DNA from 2 places in the Micromonospora sp. WMMD1128 genome. Region 2 is predicted to be linked to the other one. Evidence: predicted binding sites of a transcription regulator. Region 2 holds the regulator's gene; the other holds the start of a gene.

Region 1 (11,648 bases), 560 kb from region 2:
GCCGAGGTAGAGCGCGGCGATCCGGTCGGAGACCGCGAAGACGTCGTTCATGTTGTGCGAGATGAGCACCACGGCCAGGCCGTTGTCGGCGAGCCGGCGGACCAGCTCCAGCACCTGGGCGGTCTGCGCGACGCCGAGCGCGGCGGTGGGCTCGTCCAGGATGACCAGCTTGCTGTTCCAGAGCACGGCCTTGGCGATGGCGACGGTCTGCCGCTGCCCGCCGGAGAGGCTGGACACGTGCTGGCGCAACGACTTCACGGTGCGGACGCTGAGGCCGTCCAGGGTCTCGGCGGCCATCTGCTCCATGGTCGGCTCGTCGAGCACGATGCCGCTGTGCTTCTCCCGGCCGAGGAACATGTTCTGCACGATGTCGAGGTTGTCGCAGAGTGCCAGGTCCTGGTAGACGACCTCGATCCCGAGCGCGGCGGCGTCCCGAGGGCTGTTGATGCTCACCGGCCTGCCGTCGAAGAGGAACTGGCCGGCGTCGGTGGGATAGATGCCGCTGATGCACTTGACCAGGGTCGACTTGCCGGCGCCGTTGTCACCGACGAGCGCGGTCACCTCGCCGGCGTGTGCCGTGAGCGCGACGTCACGCAGCACCTGGACGGGACCGAAGCTCTTGTCGATCCCGCGTAGCTCCAGCAGGGGGGTTGCGGACACGGGGGTCTCCTTCAAACGGAGGGGAGGTCTCGGATCCCGTCCGGGCGTGGGGCGGGGAGCGCCGCCCGGCGCGGGAGTGTTTCCCCGGGCCGGGCGGCGCCGCCTGATGCGGGGTGGGTCAGCTCACGCCGGCGTCGGTGCAGAGCTTGGCGAAAGCACCGGTGCAGAGCTCGTCCTTGGTGACGTAGCCGTCTGCCACGACGTCCTTGACGTTCTCCTTGTAGATGGCCTTCGGCTCGAGCAGCACGGACGGGACGTCCCGGTTGCCCTCCGGGTCCTTGACGGTCTGGCCGGTGTCCTTCTTCTCGCCCTTGGCGAGCGCGATGGCCAGCTCGGAGGCGGCGTCCGCCTCCTTCTTGACCGCCTTGTAGACGGTCATGCACTGGTCACCGGCGAGGATGTTCTGCAGACCCTCCTTGGTGGCGTCCTGGCCGGTCACCGGGACCTTGCCGTTGAGCTTGTTCTTCTTCAGCACCGAGATGGCCGCGTTGCCGAGGCCGTCGTTGGCGGCGAGCACGCCGTCGATCTTGCCGCGGGCCTTGGTCATCTGCTGCTCGAAGATGGTCGCGGCCTGCGCGTTGTCCCAGGCCGGCACCGAGTCGTCGGCGACCTTGGTGTATTCGTTCGCGTCGAACTTCGGCTTGAGCACCGAGTCGTACCCGTTCTTGAACAGGGTGGCGTTGTTGTCGGTCGGCGAACCGTTGAGGTAGGAGATCGCCGGGTTCTTGGCGCCCTTGTCGGTCAGGCACTTGACCAGGCCCTCGCCCTGGAGCTTGCCGACGGCCTCGTTGTCGAAGCTGACGTAGTACTGGGCGGAGCCGCCCAGGGTCAGCCGGTCGTAGTCGATGGTGGCCACGCCCTGCGACTTGGCCTTGTCGAGCACGGCCTTACCGGTGCCGGAGTCCAGGTTGACGATCATCAGCACGTTGACGCCGTTGGTGATCATCTGGTCGGCGATGGTCTGGAACGCGGTCTTGTCGTTCTGCGCGTTCTGGATGTCGGACTCGACCCCGGCGGCGTCGAACGCCTCCTTGAGGTACTTGCGGTCCGCGCCCTCCCAGCGGGCGGAGGACTTGCTGTCCGGCAGGATCACGCCGATCTTCGGCTTCTTGTCGTTCGAACCGCCGGCCTGGTCGGAACCGCCGTCGTCGCCGCAGGCGGCCATGCTGCCGGTCGCGAGGAGGCCGACGGCCGCGAAGGTGAGGAAGCCCTTGCGCATGTGCACGGGTCCTTTCGGGGGTGGGGAGTTGCATTCGGTTGTTTTGTTGTGTCCGGCAACGTATTCCGCGCTTCCCGCCCTCCGCAAGAGTGCCGAGGTCAGAAGTTTGTTGGCGGCGGTAACAATTCAGCAACGCGGTTGTCACCCGGCCGACACCGGGGAAAGAACCGCCCGCTCAGCGCCCGGCGACGGGGGCGGTCACGGCCCCGGTCAGCGCGACCAGGTCGGCCGGGGCGAGCTGCACCTGCAGACCCCGGCGGCCGGCCGAGACGTACACCGTCGGGTGCGCCAGCGCGGAGGCGTCGACCACTGTCGGCAGCGCCCGGCGTTGCCCGAGCGGACTGATCCCGCCCCGCACGTACCCGGTCGCCCGCTCGGCCGCGATCCGGTCGGCCAGCATGGCCCGCTTACCGCCGACGGCCGCGGCCAGCGCCTTCAGGTCCAGCTCGCCGGTCACCGGCACCACCGCCACGGTCAGCTCGCCGTCGACGTCCGAGACAAGCGTCTTGAACACCCGCTCCGGTGGCACCCCGAGCGCGGCGGCGACAAGCGCGCCGTAGTTCGGCGCGTCCGGCGAGACGTCGTACGGATGCGTGCTGTGCACGATCTTGCGCTTGGTCAGCAGCGCGGTCGCCGGAGTGCCCCGTCCCGCCATGACCGCCAAGCTAACCCGGCCGCCGCTCCCGGGCGAGTCGAAACCCGACCGTGCTCAACGTAGGCCGGCGCCGGTGCCGTCGGGGCGATGGCGACGCGCCCGGCCGGTGACGCCGCTCAGCCGGCGGCCGGCACCGGCCGGCAGATCAGCGTGGTGGGCGCGCCGGCCACCCGGGTCAGCACCAGGCTGGCCGCCGCGTCGCCGGCCAGGCGCAGGTCGCGGCGCAGCTTCTCCGGCTCCAGCGCCGACCCGCGTTTGCGGATCTCCACCCGGCCGACCCGGCGCTCCCGCAGCAGGGCGCGCAGCCGCTTCAGCGAGAACGGCAGCACGTCGGTGATCTCCAGGCAGCGGGCGAACGGGGTGGGCCGCGCCGCGTCCGCGTAGAGGTAGGCGATCGACGGGTCGGCGAGGGTGGCGTCGAGGTCGGCGGCCAGCTCCGCGACCAGGTGCGCGCGGACCACGGCCGGGTCCGGGTCGTACAGGAACCGCCGCACGGGCCCCACCGTCGCCTCCTCTCCACCGGTGCCGGTGAGGTGATAAGAAGGGGCCCCTCCTCTACCGGAGGCGTTAAGTGGGGGCCCTTCCTTCTCGTGCAGCAGGGTGGCGCGGCGGGGGACCTCGGCCAGCGCGCCGCACCAGAGGGCCGCCTCGACGAGGTCGCCGTCCACGCTTACCCACTCCGCCTCGGCGCCGGCCGGGATCAGCGCGTGGTCCAGGCCGGGGGCCACCTTCACCACGGTGTGCGGCACCCGCGCGGCCAGCCCGGTGACGAAGTCCCAGGGCGGCGAGTAGGCGTTCGGGTCGAAGATCCGCCGGCCGGTGCCGGCCCGCCGCCGGGCCGGGTCGCAGAAGACCGCCTCCACCCCGGTCACGTCGAACGCCGTGGCGTCGCCGCACTCCACCGTCAACAGCTCCGCCAGCCCGGCGGCCTCGGCGTTCGCGGCGGCCATCGCGGCGGTCACCGGGTCGGCCTCCACCCCGTACACCCGGATGCCGGCGCGGGCGGCGGCGAGCGCGTCCGCGCCCAGGCCGCAACCCAGATCGGCCAGCGTGGTCACCCCCGCGGCGCGCAGCCGGGCGGCCCGCCGGTCGGCGACCACCCGCCGGGTGGCCTGTTCCAGCCCGGCCCGGGTGAGGAACATCCGGGCCGCCGCCGACCCGAACTTGCCGACGGCGCGGCGACGCAGCTCCGCCTGGGTCAGCGCCGCCGCCGCGAGCCCGGCCGGCACCCCGGCCGACCGGAGCGCACCCGCCGCCGTCAGCGGGTCGCCGCCGGCCACCCGCGCCGCCGCGTCGAGCGCGGCCGACCCCTCGGGGGTACGCAGGGCGGCGAGCTGGTCGAGATCCACCCGCCCATTGTCCCGACCCGCCTCGCGGAGCGACACGGCGGACGACGCGCTGGCACTCTCCTTGACGGAGTGCTAGCCGAGGAATAACCTGCGATTAGCACTCTCACCCTGAGGGTGCCAACGCCCGGGCCCTGGTGTCCGGGGGTTGAACGCCAGGCGGACCGGCACCCGCGACGACGGCCCCGCCCGGTGGCATGTGGCAGATTGACGCTGGTCGGCGTGCCGACCGGTAACGACACCAAGTACCCCAGGAGGGTATGCCCGTGACTACCGCGACCAAGGTTGCGATCAAGCCGCTCGAGGACCGCATCGTGGTGCAGGCGAACGAGGCCGAGACCACCACCGCCTCGGGCATCGTGATCCCCGACACCGCCAAGGAGAAGCCGCAGGAGGGCACCGTCCTCGCTGTCGGCCCGGGCCGGATCGACGACAAGGGCAACCGCGTGCCGGTCGACGTGAAGGTCGGCGACACCGTTCTCTACTCGAAGTACGGCGGCACCGAGGTCAAGTACGCCGGCGAGGAGTACCTGGTGCTCTCCGCCCGCGACGTCCTCGCGGTCATCGAGAAGTAAGCAACCGATCAGTGTCGTTGCCCCGGTCCGGCTCGCCGGGCCGGGGCAACGATGCTTCGAAGGGATACTGATGGCAAAGATCCTGAGCTTCTCGGATGACGCCCGGCACCTGCTCGAGCACGGTGTCAACGCCCTCGCGGACGCGGTCAAGGTCACCCTCGGCCCCCGCGGGCGCAACGTCGTCCTGGACAAGAAGTTCGGTGTGCCCACGATCACCAACGACGGTGTGACCATCGCCAAGGAGATCGAGCTCACCAACCCGTACGAGAACCTCGGCGCGCAGCTGGTCAAGGAGGTGGCGACGAAGACGAACGACGTCGCCGGCGACGGGACCACCACCGCGACCGTGCTGGCCCAGGCCATGGTGCGCGAGGGCCTGCGCAACGTGGCCGCCGGCACCAACCCGACCGCCCTGAAGCGGGGCATCGACGCGGCGGCCACGAAGGTCTCCGAGGCGTTGCTCGGCAGGGCCGTCGAGGTCGCCAGCAAGGAGTCGATCGCGCACGTGGCGACCGTCTCCGCGCAGGACGCCACCATCGGCGAGCTGATCGCCGAGGCGATGGAGCGGGTCGGCCGCGACGGTGTGATCACCGTCGAGGAGGGTTCCGCGCTCACCACCGAGCTGGAGGTGACCGAGGGGCTCCAGTTCGACAAGGGCTTCATCTCGCCGAACTTCGTCACCGACGCGGAGGGTCAGGAGTCGGTCCTGGAGGACCCGTACATCCTGATCACCACGCAGAAGATCTCGGCGATCGAGGAGCTGCTGCCGCTGCTGGAGAAGGTCCTCCAGAACAGCAAGCCGCTGCTCATCATCGCCGAGGACGTCGAGGGCCAGGCGTTGTCCACGCTCGTGGTCAACGCCATCCGCAAGACCGTCAAGGTCTGCGCGGTGAAGGCCCCCGGCTTCGGCGACCGGCGCAAGGCGATGCTCCAGGACATGGCGATCCTGACCGGCGCCGAGCTGGTCGCCCCGGAGCTGGGCTACAAGCTCGACCAGGTCGGCCTGGAGGTGCTCGGCACCGCCCGCCGCGTCGTCGTCGACAAGGAGAACACCACCGTCGTCGACGGTGGCGGCCAGTCCGCCGAGGTCGCCGACCGGGTCGCCCAGATCCGCAAGGAGATCGAGGCCTCGGACTCCGAGTGGGACCGGGAGAAGCTGGCCGAGCGGCTGGCGAAGCTCTCCGGCGGCATCGCGGTGATCAAGGTCGGCGCGGCCACCGAGGTCGAGATGAAGGAGCGCAAGCACCGCATCGAGGACGCCATCGCCGCGACCAAGGCCGCGGTGGAGGAGGGTACGGTCCCGGGTGGCGGCGCCGCCCTGGCCCAGATCCTGCCGGTGCTCGACGACGACCTGGGCTTCACCGGTGACGAGAAGGTCGGCGTCTCGATCGTGCGCAAGGCGCTCGTCGAGCCGCTGCGCTGGATCGCCCAGAACGCCGGCCACGACGGCTACGTGGTGGTGCAGAAGGTCGCCGGCCAGGAGTGGGGCACCGGACTCGACGCCGCCGTCGGCGAATACGTCGACTTGGCCAGGGCCGGCATCCTCGACCCGGTGAAGGTGACCCGCAACGCGGTCACCAACGCCGCCTCGATCGCCGGCCTGCTGCTCACCACGGAGAGCCTCATCGTGGAGAAGCCGGCCGAGCCGGAGCCGGCCGCCGCCGGTGGGCACGGCCACTCGCACGGCCACGGCCACCAGCACGGCCCGGGCTTCTGACCCGAGGAACACAGCCCGACCTCAGGGCACACCGCCGAGCCGGCGGTGTGCCCTGAGGCGTATTCGCTTACGGAACGCTGACGGAATTGGCAGCGGACCCGACCTGTCGACCAGACTGGGCCGCGTGAGCACGATCTCCCGCCGTTCCGCGGCCCTGGCCGGTGTCGTCGCCGCCGTGGTGGCACTCGGTGTCGCCGAGCCGGTGGCCGTCCTGACCGGTCCCCGGTCCGCCCCGCTGATCGCCGTCGGCGGTCTCGTGGTCGACCTGGTGCCCGAGCCGCTCAAGCAGTTCGCCATCGACCTCTTCGGCACGTACGACAAGATCGCGCTGCTGGTCGGGACCGCGCTGCTGCTCGCCGGCTTCGCGGCGCTGCTCGGCCTGGCGGCGGCCCGGCGGCTGGCGGTCGGCCTGGCCGGCATCGGCGCGTTCGCCGTGCTCGGGGTGGCCGCCGCGCTGACCCGGGCCGGCGCGAACGCGTTCGACGCGCTGCCCTCGCTCGTCGGCGCCGCCCTCGGCGGGCTCACGCTCTGGGCGTTCGTGGCCGGCCCGCTGCGGCCGGACCGCGACCCGGCCGCCCCGGCGACGTTCTCCGGCAGCGCCACCGGACCCGCGTCGGCGTCCCGGCCCGGCCCCACGTCGCTTCCGGCGGTCCCGGAACGGACGTCGTCGCCCGGACCCACGCCGCCTCCGGCGGTCCCCGGACCCGCGTCGCGGCACCGGCCGCCGCCGCCTCCGGCGGTGGCCGCGCTCGCACGCGAGGAGGAGACGCCGGGTGGCTGGGAGCCGCTGGAGGGTCGGGCCGCGGAGTCGAGGCGCCGGTTCCTGCGCGGCGCCGGCCTGGTCAGCGGCGCGGCCGTGGTGGCCGGGCTCGGCGGTCACTGGCTGGCCGGCCGGCGGGGGGTCTCGGCGGCGCGGGAGGCGGTGACGCTCCCCGCCCCGGCGACACCGGCCCCACCGGTGCCGGTCGGCGCGGACCTGTCCCTGCCCCGGCTCGCCCCCTACGTCACGCCCAACCGGGAGTTCTACCGGATCGACACCGCGCTCGTGGTGCCGCAGGTGGACCCGGTCACCTGGCGGCTGCGCATCCACGGCCGGGTCCGCAACCCGATCGAGCTGAGCTTCGACGACCTGCTCGCCCGGCCGATGGTCGAGCGCTACGTGACGCTTGCCTGCGTCTCCAACGAGGTGGGTGGCGACCTCATCGGCAACGCCCGCTGGCTCGGCGTACCGCTCAAGGAGCTGCTGGACGAGGCCGGCCCGGAGGACGGCGCGGACCAGGTGGTCGGGCGCGCGGTCGACGGCTGGACCTGCGGCACCCCCACGTCGGTGCTGCGCGACGGGCGGGACGCGCTGCTCGCGGTGGGGATGAACGGCGAGCCGCTGCCGATCGAACACGGCTTCCCGGTGCGGATGGTGGTGCCCGGCCTCTACGGGTACGTCTCCGCGTGCAAGTGGGTGACGGAACTGGAGCTGACCAGCTTCGCCGACTTCGACGCGTACTGGGTGCCGCGTGGCTGGTCCGCGCAGGGCCCGGTGAAGACGCAGTCCCGGATCGACACGCCGCGAGCGCGCAGCCGACCCGCCGCCGGCCCGGTGACGGTCGCGGGCGTGGCGTGGGCGCAGCACCGGGGCATCCGCCGGGTGGAGGTACGGGTCGACGACGGCCCCTGGCGCGAGGCGACGCTGGCCCCGGCGGTGTCGTCGGACACCTGGGTCCAGTGGTCGTGGCGCTGGGACGCGACGCCGGGCGAGCACACCCTCGCGGTACGGGCCACCGACGCGGCCGGCGAGACGCAGCCGGAGCGCCGCAGCCCGGTGGCCCCGGACGGCGCGACCGGCTGGCACACCGTGAAGGTGACCGTGCCCTGACCCGTCCCGGTCCGCCGCCGGCCCGCGGGCCCGGCCACCCGGTCGCCGCCGCCGGCCCGCGGGCCCGGCCACCCGGTCGCCGCCGCCGGCCCGTGGGCCGGCCAGCCGGGCGTCACGGCGTCCCGCCCAGCCAACTGGCCGGCCCGGACGTCACCGCGCGGGCTGGCCCGGCCGTCGTTCGCAACTGCCTGGCAAGTTGATGGCGTCAATGGTTCGGCTTCGGCTGGCCGGCGGCGTCGTGCTGCGGAACACCTCCGGGGCCGCTGCCTGAGTCACCTGCGTCATCAAGTTTGTAGGCGCCGGACGGGTACTCCCTGGCGCGGGGCAGGCCGGGTCTCGGGCTACCGGGTCGGGCGGGTGCTCACCGTGGTCTCCGCGGATCGGCCGGGGGTGGCGGGTGGAAGGCGGCGCAGACGCCTGGCCCGGATGGCGGCTCGGGCGAAGAAACGCCGCCGTGCCCCGGAAATGCGGGGACACGGCGGCGGGAAGTGTGGCGGGTCGGGCAACCCTGCGTCAGGCGACCGTGGTTCAGGCGACCTTGCGCTGGTCCGGCACGGCGGTCTTGTGGGACCGGCCGAGACGGGCCTCGAGCCGGGCGACGTCCACCTGGGACTGCCGGCGGTCGGCCAGGTCCTCCCAACCGAGGGCGAGCAGCCGCAGCCGCTCGGACTCGCTGAATCCGCCCCAGACGCCGTACGGCTCGCGGACGGCGAGGGCGTGCGCGGCGCACTCGGCGCGCACCGGGCAGGCGCGGCAGACCGACTTCGCGCCGGACTCGCGGCGCAGCCGGGACGAGCCGCGCTCGCCGTCCGGGTGGAAGAACTGGGCGCTGTCGCGGCCCCGGCACGCGCCGAGCCGCTGCCAGTCCCACAGGTCGACGATGGGTCCAGGCAGCCTACGTACGTTCGACATCAGCACCCCTCCTCCCGCGCGGCACCGCGGAGAATGTTCGTGGCCAGCTACCGGGCGGCGGTCCGCGCGGGATGCCGGTTCCGGATGAACGTCTCGGTACCCGAGCCGTCCCCGGCTCACACATGTGTGATCGAAAAGCTCGGACAACCGGTGGCATATGACCCATATGCCGGAAAAGTTCGGATGATTGCCCGGAACCCCCTCCCGACCGGAGCCGCACGTGGTCTGCTCTGAGTCGGAGAGGAGCCCACTGTGCGTAGCGTTCTCGTGTGCGTTCGGACACCATTGGCGGCCCAGCATCTGACCTCGGCGGCGGCGCGGCTCGGGCTGTCCGGCGTCGTCCGGACGGCAGTGTCCGATCCCGAGGTGATGCTGCGGCTGGCCGAGCGCCCGGTGGACGTGGTGCTCGCCGACACCGCCCTGACCCGGCCGGACAGCGCCGGCTTCGTGCGTCGGGTGCTGGCCCGCGCCCCGCAGGCCGCGGTGCTGCTGCTCGGCGTCGAGGAGTCGGAGTCGGCGGCGGCCACCATCAGCGCCGGTGCGCGCGGTCTGATCCAGAACGCGGACCACGACCTGACCAGCGCGGTGGCGAAGGCCCTGCTGCTGCTCTCCGCCCCCGGCCGGGCCCACCGGAACCGGGTGGCCGACACCGCCCGGGACGCGGCGGCGGTGGGCGGGCCGGTCCGGGCGACGGCGCTGGGGCGTACCCCCGGTGGGCCGGGCTGGCCGGGGACGCCGACGGATGCCGCGGGCCTGCCCACGATGGTGCCGGTGCAGCGCGGCGAGGACGCCAACGACCCGGCCCCGGACGGGGCGGAGACGCCCCAGCCGGGTCCCGGCCAGCGCCCGGCGCGGTCACCGCGCGGCGCGGTCGGGCTCACCGAACGCGAGCTTCAGGTGCTGCTCGGCATGGCGGAGGGAAAGAGCAACGCGGAGATCGGGCGGGAGCTGTTCGTCTCCGAGGACACGGTCAAGACGCACGCCCGGCGGCTGTTCCGCAAGCTCGGCGCACGCGACCGGGCGCACGCCGTGGCCGCCGGCTTCCGGGCCGGCCTGGTGGCCTGATCAGTGGTGGGGCGTCACTCCGTGGTGGCGTCGTCGGTGCCCTCGGTGAGGGTGTCGTGCACGCCGTCCGCGTAGCCGCGGGCGTAGTCCCAACTCACGTAGTGGTCGGGATCCGGGTCGTAGGCCGGCTCGTGCACCCGGGGGCGGCCCGAGTTGAGCAGGTGCCGCAGGTTGCCCCGGAGCAGATCCCAGTCGAAGTAGTGCGGCTCGCGACAGTCCTCACACTCGATCACCAGGCCGCGCACCCCGATCGGCTGGAGCAGCGCCTGGTAGATCTCCAGGTCGGCCAGATCCTCGAGCACGTCCTGTCGCTCGACCTCGGTCAGCGGGTCGAGTGCGTCCTCCTCGCCGGAATCGTGCAGGCCGGCAGCCGGATCGGCCGGGTCGCCGTTGAACGGGTCGATGGGCTCGTCGTGCACCCCCTCACCGTAGACCCCGCGCCGCCGGAAAGCCCGCCCCCGGCCGCGCTGTGGCCCGGCCTACGCAGGGCCCGCCACCGGCCGGAGCCGGCCGGGCCAATGGGTACGATGAGGCGACGCGCCGTCACCTAGGGGAGCAATCGTGGAGAATTCGCCCAGCACCGAGATCCCGACCGGCCCGGACGGCGAGCTGGGCGGCCATCTGCCCGAGCTGCCGGCCGGCTCCGCCCGGGTGGTGCCGCTCGGGCTGACCTTCGACGACGTGCTCCTCCAGCCGGGCGAGTCGGACGTGGTGCCCAGCCGGGTCAACACCCGGACCCGGCTCACCCGCACCATCGAGCTGACCGTGCCGCTGCTCTCCAGCGCGATGGACACCGTCACCGAGGGGCGGATGGCGATCGCCATGGCCCGCCAGGGCGGCATCGGCGTGCTGCACCGCAACCTGTCCGTCGAGGACCAGGCGCTCCAGGTGGACCTGGTGAAGCGCTCCGAGTCCGGCATGATCACCAACCCGGTGACCGCCAGCCCGGATGACACGCTCCGCGACGTCGACGCGCTCTGCGGTCGTTACCGCATCTCCGGCGTCCCGCTCGTCGACGGCCAGGGGCAACTGGTCGGCATCGTCACCAACCGTGACATGCGCTTCGTCTCCGACCCGGCCACGCCGGTCCGCGACATCATGACCCGCACCCCGTTGATCACCGCGCCGGTCGGGGTGAGCAAGGACGAGGCGCTCGCCCTGCTGCGCCGGCACAAGGTGGAGAAGCTGCCGATCGTCGACGACGCCGGCAAGCTGCGCGGCCTGATCACGGTCAAGGACTTCACCAAGAGCGAGCAGTACCCGAACGCCACCAAGGACGAGGCGGGCCGGCTCCGGGTCGCCGCCGCGGTCGGCGTGGGCGAGGACGGCTACAAGCGGGCCCGCGCCCTGGTCGACGCCGGTGTGGACGTGGTCGTCGTGGACACCGCGCACGGCCACCAGCGGGCCGTGCTGGAGATGGTCGCCCGGCTCAAGCGGGACGTGACCGTCGACATCGTGGGCGGCAACATCGCCACGTACGCGGGCGCGAAGGCGCTCGTCGACGCCGGCGCCGACGGCATCAAGGTGGGCGTCGGGCCGGGCGCCATCTGCACCACCCGGATCGTGGCCGGGGTGGGCGTACCGCAGGTCACCGCGATCATGGAGGCGGCCCGGGCCGCCCGCCCGGCC
Region 2 (11,648 bases):
CTTCGCCGGCTTCTGGGGCGTACCCGATCTGATCAAGCGCTTCACCGCGCGCGGCGCGCCGGGGGCCTACCTGCGGGTGCTGCGTCCCGGCGACGTCGGCACCGGCGACCCGGTCGAGGTGGTCGACCGGCCGGCCCACGGGGTGACCGTCGGCGAGGTGTTCCGGGCCGTCACGCTGGAGCCGGCGCTGCTGCCCCGGCTGCTCGACGTGCCGGAGCTGCCCGGGTCGCTGCGGGAGAAGGCCCGCCGCCGCCTCGGCTGACGGGTTGCGGTCTCGGCTGGCGGCCCGGTCAGGGCGCGGCGAAGACCTCGGCCAACACCTGCGTCGCCGGGTCGCCCTTCACCCGGGTCCAGGTGCCCTGCTCGGCCGTCCACTCCAGGTTGGCGAAGCGGACCCGTTTCACGCCCCGGTCGTCGGCGTGCGAGACCAGCCAGTGCGCGTACCGCCAGCCGTTGCGATTGTCGCTGGCCGGCACCGTGAGCCCGGTCAGGTCGGACCCGGCGGTCAACCCGGGCAGCCCCCAGTCGAGGGCCAGGCCCTCCAGCACCGCGCTGGCCGCGGCCGGTCCGCGCATCGTCGGCGTCGGCCCGACCGTGCAGGCCACCGCGCCGGTCGCCGGGCCGAGCAACGCGCGGGTGAGGACCTCCGACTCGTCCGCCCACTTCTGGTACGCCTCGGGGTAGGCCGACCGCTGCACCCGCTGGGCGGCCTCGGTGATCCGCATCCGTTCCCAACCCTTGATCTTCTTCAGCGCGGCATAGAACTTCTTCGCCGCGTAGCGCGGGTCCTGGATCTCCTCCGGCGTGCCCCAGCCCTGGCTCGGGCGCTGCTGGAACAGGCCGAGCGAGTCCCGGTCGCCGTGCGCGATGTTGCGCAGGTGTGACTCCTGGTAGGCGGTGGCGAGCGCCACCACGACCGCCCGCTCGGGCATCCGACGCTGCACGCCGATGGCGGCGATGGTGGCCGCGTTGGCCATCTGGTCCGCGCCGAGCACCACCTCGCCGTCGGCCTGCACGGTGCAGGTCCGGCTGGCGGTCGGCAGTCGCAGGTGATGACCGAACTGCTTGGTCACGAACCAGACCGCGAGCAGGGCCAGCACGCACACGGCCACCCCGGCTGCCATGATCGGCACTCGCGTCCGCACCCGCACCCCCTGCCCTTCCGGCCCCGCCCAGCGTACGTCGAGATCGCCGCCGGCCCGGCGTGGCCGTTAAGCGGGGGCCCCGCCTATACCGGAGACGTTAAGCGGGGGCCCCTCCTTACACCACCCAGGCGGCGGGGCGCTTCTCGCGGAGTGCCTGCACGCCCTCGCGGCCCTCGGGGGAGAGGAAGTAGCCGGTGGAGAGCGCCGACAACTCGGCGATCTCCACCCGCAGGTCGGTGGCGGAAGGGCGGCGCAGCAGCTCCTTCGCGCCGGCCAGCGCCCCCGGCGCGCCCCGCACCAGCGACGCGCGGTAGCGCTCGACGGCGGCGTCCAGCCCGTCCGCCGGCACCGCGGCGGTGACCAGGCCGATCTCGGCGGCCCGCCGGCCGTCGAACGTGTCGCCGGTCAGGTAGAGCTCGGCGGCGGCCCGGGGGCTCAGCCGGGGCAGCACGGTCGCCGAGATGACCGCCGGGATCACCCCGATCCGCACCTCGGTGAACGCGAACGTGGCCTCCTCGGCGCAGACCGCCAGGTCGGCGGCGGCGATCAGGCCCAGCCCACCGGCCCGCGCCGCCCCGGCCACCTTCGCCAGCACCGGCTTCGGGCACTCCCGCACGGCGACCAGCACGTCGCCGAGCATCCCGGCCGGCACGGTCCCGCTGGCGTACGCCGCGGCGGTCTCCTTCAGGTCGGCGCCGGAGCAGAAGACCGGACCGGTGTGGTCGAGCACGACCGCCCGGACCGCGTCGTCGGCGACCGCCGCGGCCAGCCCGGCCAGCAGCTCTGTCATCAGCGGGGTGGAGAGCGCGTTGCGGTTGTGCGGGCTGTCCAGGGTGAGCGTGGTCACGCCACGGGCCGTGGCGACCCGCACGAGAGCGTCCGGAGAGGTCATGCCGGGCACACTAGTGGCCATGCCCGGCGTCCTTCCAGAAGGCGAACCCGTCCCGCGCGACGGGTCGCTGCCCGCCGCCGCCCGCCGCGCCGTCGGCGCCCGCGGTTTCGGCGTGTACGTGCACGTCCCGTTCTGCGCCAGCCGGTGCGGTTACTGCGACTTCAACACGTACACCGCCGCCGAGCTGGGCGGCGGGGCGAGCCGGGAAACGTACGCCGACAGCGTGCTGGCCGAGCTGGCGCTCGCCGCCCGGGTGCTTGGTGACGCCCCGCCGCCGCGGGTGGACACCGTCTTCGTCGGCGGCGGCACCCCCACTCTGCTGCCCGCCGACGACCTGGCCCGGATCCTCGACGGCATCGACCGCACCTGGGGGCTGGCCGCCGACGCCGAGGTGACCACCGAGGCCAACCCCGAGTCGGTCACCCCGGAGTCGCTGAAGACGCTGCGGGCGGCCGGCTACACCCGGATCTCGCTCGGCATGCAGTCCGCCGCGCCGGGCGTGCTGGCGGTGCTCGACCGGCGGCACAGCGCGGGCCGGGCCACCGCCGCCGCGGCGGAGGCACGCGACGCCGGGTTCGACCACGTGAACCTGGACCTGATCTACGGCACGCCGGGGGAGACGGCGGACGACTTCGCCGCCTCGCTGGCCCGGGTGGTGGAGGCGGGGGTGGACCACGTCAGCGCGTACGCCCTGATCGTGGAGGACGGCACCCGGCTGGCCGCGCGGATGCGTCGCGGCGAGCTGCCGTACCCCTCCGACGACGTGGCGGCGGACCGTTACCTGGCGGCGGAGACGGCGCTGCGCGCGGCCGGCTTCTCCTGGTACGAGGTGTCCAACTGGGCCCGCTCGGCGGCCGGGGCGTGCCGGCACAACCTGCTCTACTGGACCGGCGCCGACTGGTGGGGCCTGGGCCCGGGGGCGCACAGCCACGTCGGCGGGGTGCGCTGGTGGAACGTCAAGCACCCGAGCGCGTACGCGGCGCGGCTGGCCGACGGCGTGTCGCCGGCGCTGGCCCGGGAGCGGCTCACCGCCGAGGAGCAGCACATGGAGGACGTGATGCTGCGGCTGCGGCTCGCCTCGGGGCTGCCGCTCGACGTGCTGGACGAGACCGGCCGGGCGGGCGCGGAGCGGGCCCGGGCCGGCGGGTTGCTCGACGCCGAGGCGTACGCCGGGGGCCGGGCCGTGCTCACCCTGCGGGGCCGGCTGCTCGCCGACGCGGTCGTCCGCGACCTGCTGCCCTGACCGGAGCCGGCCGGTCCCGCCGCGCGGGACCGGCCGGAGCGGGTCACTTGATCAGGCTGGCCGACATCGGATAGCGGTAGAGCTGGCCCTCGTTGGCCTTCACCCCGGCCAGGATGCCGAAGATGATGCCGACGATCATGGCGCCGAAGCCGATCACCAGGCCGATCAGGATGCAGGTGAGGATCCAGCCGACGAGCGCGATGACCGACCAGATGAGCTGGAAGTTGAGCGCGGCGACCGCGTGCGCCCGGACGGTCGGGGACTGGTTGCCCCGTGCCAGCAGGGCCACCAGCGGCGCGACCCAGCCCAGTACGCCGCCGCCGATCAGCATCCCGGCCGCGCCACCGAAGTGCGCCACCAGGGCCCAGGTCTTGTCGTCGTTGTTGGCGTAGCCGGCCGGCGGCCCGTACGCGCCGCCGCCGGGGTAACCGGCGCCGGGCGGGCCGTAACCGGGCGCGCCGCCACCCGGCGGGGGATAGCCACCCGGCGGCGGGTAACCCCCGGGCGGCGGATAGCCACCCGGCGGGGGATAGCCGCCGGCCGGAGGTTGGCCGCCCGGGGGCGGATAGTCACCGGGCGGGGGATAGCCGCCCCCGCCCGGTGCCCCGGACAGTGGTGCGGTGGGGGGCTCGTCGGCCGGCGACGAGCCGTAGGGCGCCGACGGCGGGGTCGGGTCGGGCTGGGGGCCGGGGTCCCCCGCTCCGGGCGGGCGAGGAGGTTCAGTCATGCACGTCACCGTAGGTCCCACGGGCAAGCGACACCAGTGCTGCCCGGACCCGTGGCGGCGGAATGTGCGGCAGGCCGCACCCGAGGTCCGTCGGGCGATCATCGCGTCGGTGGGACTGCCGACGTAGACTGGCACTCGCTACAGTCGAGTGCCAGCCGCCCGGCGGATGCCGCGCGTGGTCCGGCCGAGGTGCGTCAGGAGGTGGGGAGATGGGTCTCGACGACCGCAAGCTCGCCGTGCTGCGCGCCATCGTCGAGGACTACGTCCACACGCAGGAGCCGGTGGGCAGCAAGGCCCTGGTCGAACGGCACCAGCTCGGCGTCTCGCCGGCGACCGTGCGCAACGACATGGCGGTGCTCGAGGAGGAGGGCTACATCCGGCAGCCGCACACGAGTGCCGGCCGGGTGCCCACCGACCGCGGCTACCGACTCTTCGTCGACCGGCTCTCCCGGGTCAAGCCGCTCAGCCCGGCCGAGCGCCGGGCGATCGAGCGGTTCCTGGTCGGCGCGGTCGACCTCGACGACGTGGTGCACCGCACGGTCCGGCTGCTGGCCCAGCTCACCCGGCAGGTCGCCGTGGTGCAATATCCCAGCCTGGCCCGGTCCAAGGTGCGCCACCTGGAGCTGGTGCCGATCTCCACCACCCGGCTGATGGTCGTCATGATCGCCGACACCGGGCGGGTCGAGCAGCGGCTGGTCGAGTTGCCCGCCCCGATCCCCGCCGAGGACGTCACCGACCTGCGCCGGCTGGTCAACGAGAAGCTCGTCGGCAGCCAACTCGCCGAGACGCCGCCGCTGGTGCAGGCGCTCGTCGAGGAGTCCCCGCCGAAGCTGCGCCCGGCCATGACCACGCTCTCCACCGTGCTGCTGGAGACACTCGTCGAGCGGCACGAGGAGCGCATCGCGCTTGCCGGCACCGCCAACCTCACCCGGGGTGGCCTGCTCGACTTCCAGGGCTCGCTGCGCCCCATCCTGGAGGCGCTCGAGGAGGAGGTCGTGCTGCTCAAGCTGATCGGCGAGACCGAACCGAGCACCACCCGGGTGCTCATCGGCGACGAGAACGAGGTCGACAACCTGCGGGCCGCCTCCGTGGTCAGCACCGGCTACGGCCCGGGTGCGACCATCGTCGGTGGGCTCGGCGTGCTCGGGCCGACCCGGATGGACTACCCCGGCAATATCGCCATGGTGAGGGCCGTGGCACGCTACGTGGGCGAACTGCTGGCCCAGAACTGACCAGTCAGGGCCGACGGCCGGCTGCGGCCGACGACCGGCGAACGCGAGACGAACATGAGGACACCGAACGCAGTGGCCAGGGACTACTACGGCATTCTCGGCGTGAGCCGGGACGCCTCCGACGACGACATCAAGCGTGCCTACCGCAAGCTGGCGCGGCAGTACCACCCGGACGTCAATCCGGACCCGGAGGCACAGGAGAAGTTCAAGGACATCAACGCCGCGTACGAGGTCCTCTCGGACGACCGGAAGCGGCAGATCGTCGACCTGGGCGGCGACCCGCTCGCCCCGGGCGGCGGTGGCGCCGGCGGTCCGGGCGGTCCGGGCGGCGCCGGCCCGTTCGTCGGCTTCCAGGACATCATGGACGCGTTCTTCGGCGGCGCGGCGGGCGGCAGCCGGGGGCCCCGGCCGCGCACCCGGCCCGGCGCCGACGCGATCCTGCGGCTGGAACTCGACCTCAACGAGACCGCGTTCGGCGTCGAGGCGCCGATCACCGTCGACACCGCGGTGCTCTGCACCACCTGCTCCGGCGCCGGCACCGCCGCCGGCACCCACCTGGCCACCTGCGAGGCGTGCGGCGGTCGGGGCGAGGTGCAGTCCGTGCAGCGGACGTTCCTCGGTCAGGTGGTCTCCGCCCGGCCGTGCACCGTCTGCCAGGGCTACGGCACCACGATTCCGCACCCCTGCCCGACCTGCGCCGGTGACGGCCGGGTGCGGACCCGCCGTTCGCTGACCGTCAAGATCCCCGCCGGGGTCGAGGACGGCATGCGGATCCGGCTGGCCCAGCAGGGCGAGGTCGGCCCGGGCGGCGGCACCGCCGGCGACCTCTACGTCGAGATCCACGAGCGGACCCACGACGTCTACTCCCGCAAGGGCGACGACCTGCACTGCCGGGTGACCGTGCCGATGACGGCCGCCGCGCTCGGCACCCGGCTGACCATCAAGACGCTCGACAGCGAGGAGGTCGTCGACGTCAAGCCGGGCACCCAGCCCGGCAGCACGCTGCGGCTGCGCGCCCGCGGCGTGCCGCACCTGCGCGGCACCGGCCGGGGTGACCTCTACGTCCACCTGGACGTGCGGACGCCGACCAAGCTCGACGCCGACCAGGAGCGGATGCTGCGCGACTTCGCCAAGACCCGCGGCGAGGAGGTCGCCGAGCTGACCAAGCAGGGCGGCTTCTTCTCCCGGATGCGCGACGCCTTCAACGGGCACGCCTGAGGTGTCGGCGCCGCTGTTCCTGGTCGAGGCGCTGCCCACCGGCGACACGGTGACGCTCGACGGCCCGGAGGGCCACCACGCGGCCACCGTGCAGCGGCTGCGCGTCGGCGAGGAGCTGCTGCTCGCCGACGGCCGGGGCGGCACCGCCGCCGCGCTCGTCACCGCCGTCGGCCGGGGCACGCTCGACGCGCGGATCACCTCCCGGGGGTACGCCGACGCGAGCGTCCCCCGGGTGGTCGTGGCGCAGGGGATCGCCAAGGGCGACCGGGGTGAGCTGGCCGTGCAGGCGATGACCGAGGTCGGGGTGGACGAGATCGTGCCCTGGGCGGCGTCCCGGTCGGTGGTCCAGTGGCGCGGCGACCGGGGCGTACGGGCCCGGGAGAAGTGGGCGGCCACCGCCCGGGAGGCCGCCAAGCAGGCCCGCCGCCCCTGGCTGCCGGTGGTGGCCGGCGCCCCGGACGAGTCCACCGCCACGGTGGCCCGGCGCATCGCCGGCGCCGGTGCCGCCTTCGTGCTGCACGAGGAGGCCGACGAGCGGCTGAGCACGGTCGAGCTGCCGGCGACCGGTGAGATCGTGCTCGTGGTCGGCCCCGAGGGCGGCATCGCCCCGGCCGAGCTGACCGCGTTCGCCGGGGCCGGCGCGCGTACCGTCCGCCTCGGCCCGTCGGTGCTGCGTACCTCCACCGCCGGGGTGGCCGCGCTCAGCGTGCTCGCCGCCCGCCTGGGCCGCTGGTAGGTCAGGGGCGCGGGAAGATCGGCACCGGCTGCTCCTCGGGGCCCAGGTCCAGCCCCGCCGGGCCGATGATCAGCGGGTCGGGCGTGCCGACCACATCGACGTCCTTGCCGTCGTAGTCGAACCGGTGCAGCACGTGGCGCATCGCCTCCAGCCGGGCCCGCTTCTTGTCGTTGCTCTTCACCACCGTCCACGGCGCGTCCGCGGTGTCGGTCCAGAAGAACATCGCCTCCTTGGCCTCGGTGTACTCGCCCCAGCGGTCGAGCGACGCCAGGTCCATCGGGGAGAGCTTCCACTGCCGGACCGGGTCGACCTTGCGCACCACGAACCGGGTCCGCTGCTCGTTGCGGGACACCGAGAACCAGAACTTCACCAGCCGGATGCCGGACCGGACCAGCATCCGTTCCAGGTCCGGGGCCTGCCGCAGGAACTCCAGGTATTCGGTGCGGGAACAGAAGCCCATCACCCGCTCCACGCCGGCCCGGTTGTACCAGGACCGGTCGAAGAGCACGATCTCGCCGGCGGTCGGCAGGTGCCCCAGCCACCGCTGGAAGTACCACTGCCCGGCCTCCCGCTCGTCCGGCTTGACCAGCGCGACCACGCTCGCGCCCCGCGGGTTGAGGTGCTCCATGAAACGCTTGATGGTGCCGCCCTTGCCGGCGGCGTCCCGCCCCTCGAAGAGGATCACCAGGCGCTCGCCGCTCTCCTTCACCCAGTCCTGGAGCTTGAGCAACTCGATCTGGAGCAGACGCTTCTGGTGGTCGTACTCCTCCCGGTCGAGGCGCTGCTCGTAGGGGTAGTCGTCACGCCAGGTCTCGACCGGGCTGCCGTCGGGCCGCAGCAGCACGGGATCGTCGTCGTGCCCGTCTACCACCCGATAGTCGGCGGTGAGGTCAAGCAACTCGGTGTCGGCCATACCGCACGTACCTACCCCGTCACGTGGGGTTCGACGCGCCGGACGGGCAGGTCAGCTCCGCAGGTAGGAGGCGCCGTTCAGGTCGACGATCGTGCCGGACGCCCACTCCGCCTCGGGACTGGCCAACCAGTGCACCGCCGCGGCGATCTCCTCCGGACGGGCCACCCGGTGGAACGGCGACTGCGCCCGCATCGCCTCGCCCCGCTCGTTCTTGAGGTGTTCGTTCGTCATGTCGGTCTCGACGAAGCCGGGCGCCACACAGGCCACCCCGATGCGGTACGGGGCCAGGGCCACCGCCAGCGACTGCGCCATCGCGTTCATCCCCGCCTTGCTGGCCCCGTACGCGGGATTGGCCGGCTCGCCCCGGAACGCGCCCCGGGAGGAGACGTTGACGATGCGCCCACCCCGCTCCCGCATGTGCTGGGCGGCGCACCAGGCGGCGTTCGCGGCGCCCACCAGGTTGGTGTCCAGCACCTCGCGCCAGCGTGACCGCCACTGCTCGTAGCTGCTGTCGAAGACCGGGTGCGGCGGGTCGGCCGGCCCGAACACGCCGGCGTTGTTGACGAGCACGTCCAGGCCGCCGAGCAGCCGGGCCGCCTCGTCCACCACCGCGCGCACGGCGTCCGGGTCGGCCAGGTCGGCGCGGACCACCACGTGCCCGTCGCCCGGCAGTTCGGCGCGCAGCGCCTCGGCCAGCTCGGCCGAGTCCCGGTGGTGCACCGCCACCCGGTCCCCGCCGGCCGCGAACGCGCGGGCCACCGCCCGTCCGATGCCCCGCGAGGCACCCGTCACCAGCACCGCCCGTCCCGCCATGCCGGCCATCCTGCCGCACCGACGCCGGATGTTAAGCGGGGCCCCTTCCTCTACCGGAGGCGTTAACCGGGGCCCCTTCCTTACACTGCTGCGATGGACTGCCTGTTCTGCCGGATCGTCGCCGGGGAGATCCCGGCCACCATCGTCCGCGAGACCGCCACCACCCTCGCCTTCCGCGACATCGACCCGAAGGCGCCCACCCACGTCCTGGTGATCCCGAAGGAGCACTACGCGGACGTGGTCACGCTGGCGCAGGGCGATTCCGCGCTCGCCGGTGAGCTGCTCAACACCGCCGCCGTGGTGGCCGAGGAGGAGGGCCTGACGGTGGACGGGTTCCGACTCATGTTCAACACCGGCCCGTACGGCGGCCAGGAGGTCTTCCACGTGCACGCCCACCTGCTCGGTGGCGCGCCGCTCGGCCCGATGCTCTGCCGGTGACCGCGATCTCCGACCGGCTCGACCGGATGGTGCGGCAGGCCCAGGCGACCGGGCGGGTCCCGGCGGTGTCGGCGGCCCTGCACCGGGCCGACCGGCCGCTCTGGACGTGCACGGTGGGCGGGACCGGCAACGACACCCCGCTCGACCCGGACACGGTCCTGCGGATCGGCTCGGTCACCAAGACCTTCACCGCGGTGCTCGTCATGCAGTGCCGCGACGACGGGCTGCTCGACCTGGACGACCCGGTCGGGCGGCACCTCGACCTGCCCGCGCACGGCGAGCTGACCGTGCGCCGGCTGCTGTCGCACACCGCCGGCCTGCAACGCGAGCCGCACGGCGACGTGTGGGACACCCTCCGCGTCCCGGGCGTCGACGAGCTGCTCGCCGACCTGGCCCGGGCGGAGCGGGTGCTGCCCACCGGCCGCCGCTTCCACTACTCCAACCTCGGCCTGTCGCTGCTCGGCGAGGTGGTCGCCCGGCGGCGCGGCGGCACCTGGGCCGAGGTGCTCGCCGACCGGGTGCTCGGCCCGCTCGGGCTGAACGCCACCGGGCCCGAGCCGGGGGAGCGGGCGGCCACCGGCCACCTCGTCGACGCGTACTCCGACGAGGCGCACCCGGAGCCGCCCACCGACTTCGGCGCGGTGGCGCCGGCCGCCCAGCTCTGGAGCACCGCGCCGGACATGGCCCGCTGGGCGGCGTTCCTGGCCGACCCGGCCGCGCTCGACCCGGACGGCGCGGTGCTCGCCGCGGCCACCGTCGAGGAGATGCGCTGGCCGCACACCACCACCGACGAGTCGCTCTGGGCGGCCGGCTTCGGCCTCGGGCTGATCCTGGTGCCACGGCCGGACCGGGTGACCCACGTCGGGCACGACGGCGCGATGCCCGGCTTCCTGGCCGCCGTCTACGGCCGGCGCGGCGGTGACGGCACCGCCGGCGCCATGGGCTGCGCGGTGCTCGGCTCGTCCGGCACCGGCGTGGCGGTGCTCGACCTGCCCCACGCGCTGCTCGCCGCCGCCGCCGAGCACGACCCGGCGGAGGTCGAGCCGTGGCGTCCCGGCCCGCCCGCCCCCGCGCACCTGCGCGGGATGCTGGGCCGCTGGTGGGGCGAGGGGTTCGAGTCGGTCTTCTCCTGGCACGACGGGGCGCTGCGGGCCCGGGGCGCGGACGACCCGGCCGGCAAGCCGCCGTCGGTGTTCGCGCCGCTGCCGGACCGGCCGGACGAGTTCCGCACGGTCGCCGGCCGGGAGGCCGGCGAGCTGCTCCGGCTCACCCGCGACGAGCGGGGCGTGGTGGTCCGGATGCACTGGGCGACCTACCGGTTCACCCGCCGGCAGGAGACCTTCGACGGGTACGACTTCCGGGCCGGCGGCTGACCGTCGAGCACCGGAAATGGGCACGGTGCGTGCGGTGCCGACCCGATACGATGGAGGGCAACCGTACGCCGCGCCAGCAGGGCCCGGCGCCGAGATCGGAGAGCAGGTGGCGCAGGGCCCGACGGCCCGACCTATGACCGGCACCCCACCTCCCGGCCCGCCCCGGGTGCAGACCAGGATCACGGTCCCCGACCAGAAGATCATGGTGAACCTGCTCGGCGCGGGCGACGAGATCCTGCGTCTCGTCGAACGCTCGGTCAGCAGCGACGTCCACGTGCGCGGCAACGAGATCACCATCACCGGTGCGCCCGCCGACAACGCCCTCGCCGAGCGTCTCTTCAGTGAGCTCCTCGAACTGATCGAGAAAGGCGAGACCCTGACCACAGACGCCGTCCGGCGTACCGTCGGCATGCTCGAGCAGGGCGGCGCCGAGCGGCCCGCCGAGGTCCTGACGCTCAACATCCTCTCCCGGCGCGGGCGCACCATCCGCCCCAAGACGCTCGGGCAGAAGCGGTACGTCGACGCGATCGACTCGCACACCATCGTCTTCGGGATCGGCCCGGCCGGCACCGGCAAGACCTACCTGGCCATGGCGAAGGCCGTCCAGGCGCTCCAGGCCAAGCAGGTCAACCGGATCATCCTGACCCGGCCGGCGGTCGAGGCGGGCGAGCGGCTGGGCTTCCTGCCCGGCACCCTGAACGAGAAGATCGACCCCTACCTGCGCCCGCTCTACGACGCGCTGCACGACATGCTCGACCCGGAGTCCATCCCCAAGCTGATGGCCGCCGGCACGATCGAGGTCGCGCCCCTGGCATATATGCGGGGCCGCACGTTGAATGACGCTTTCATCATCCTGGACGAGGCGCAGAACACCACGCCCGAGCAGATGAAGATGTTCCTGACCCGGCTCGGCTTCAA

The links. The regulator HrcA, encoded in region 2, represses chaperone genes, less so after heat shock. The targets are predictions, from matches to a motif close to GGTTNGCACNCTCNNNNNGAGNGTGCNAACC.
Region 1: groES (co-chaperone GroES) is a predicted target of HrcA. The motif match lies at 3,976-4,006, and genes of this name have one in related genera.

What each region holds. Positions count from the first base shown of each region.
Region 1 is NZ_CP114902.1:567,753-579,400, forward strand. It holds gene O7602_RS02845 (ATP-binding cassette domain-containing protein) at 1-660, opposite strand, end outside; gene O7602_RS02850 (substrate-binding domain-containing protein) at 779-1,879, opposite strand; gene ybaK (Cys-tRNA(Pro) deacylase) at 2,055-2,534, opposite strand; gene O7602_RS02860 (methyltransferase domain-containing protein) at 2,651-3,883, opposite strand; gene groES (co-chaperone GroES) at 4,141-4,455, shown strand; gene groL (chaperonin GroEL) at 4,526-6,172, shown strand; gene O7602_RS02875 (sulfite oxidase) at 6,297-8,042, shown strand; gene O7602_RS02880 (WhiB family transcriptional regulator) at 8,571-8,954, opposite strand; gene O7602_RS02885 (response regulator transcription factor) at 9,207-10,019, shown strand; gene O7602_RS02890 (DUF5319 domain-containing protein) at 10,034-10,438, opposite strand; gene guaB (IMP dehydrogenase) at 10,581-11,648, shown strand, end outside.
Region 2 is NZ_CP114902.1:1,124,612-1,136,259, forward strand. It holds gene O7602_RS05455 (MOSC domain-containing protein) at 1-262, shown strand, start outside; gene O7602_RS05460 (hypothetical protein) at 291-1,151, opposite strand; gene O7602_RS05465 (enoyl-CoA hydratase-related protein) at 1,261-2,037, opposite strand; gene hemW (radical SAM family heme chaperone HemW) at 2,057-3,280, shown strand; gene O7602_RS05475 (DUF4870 domain-containing protein) at 3,324-4,007, opposite strand; gene hrcA (heat-inducible transcriptional repressor HrcA) at 4,217-5,239, shown strand; gene dnaJ (molecular chaperone DnaJ) at 5,312-6,457, shown strand; gene O7602_RS05490 (16S rRNA (uracil(1498)-N(3))-methyltransferase) at 6,459-7,193, shown strand; gene ppk2 (polyphosphate kinase 2) at 7,195-8,106, opposite strand; gene O7602_RS05500 (SDR family oxidoreductase) at 8,158-8,919, opposite strand; gene O7602_RS05505 (histidine triad nucleotide-binding protein) at 9,013-9,357, shown strand; gene O7602_RS05510 (serine hydrolase domain-containing protein) at 9,354-10,730, shown strand; gene O7602_RS05515 (PhoH family protein) at 10,864-11,648, shown strand, end outside.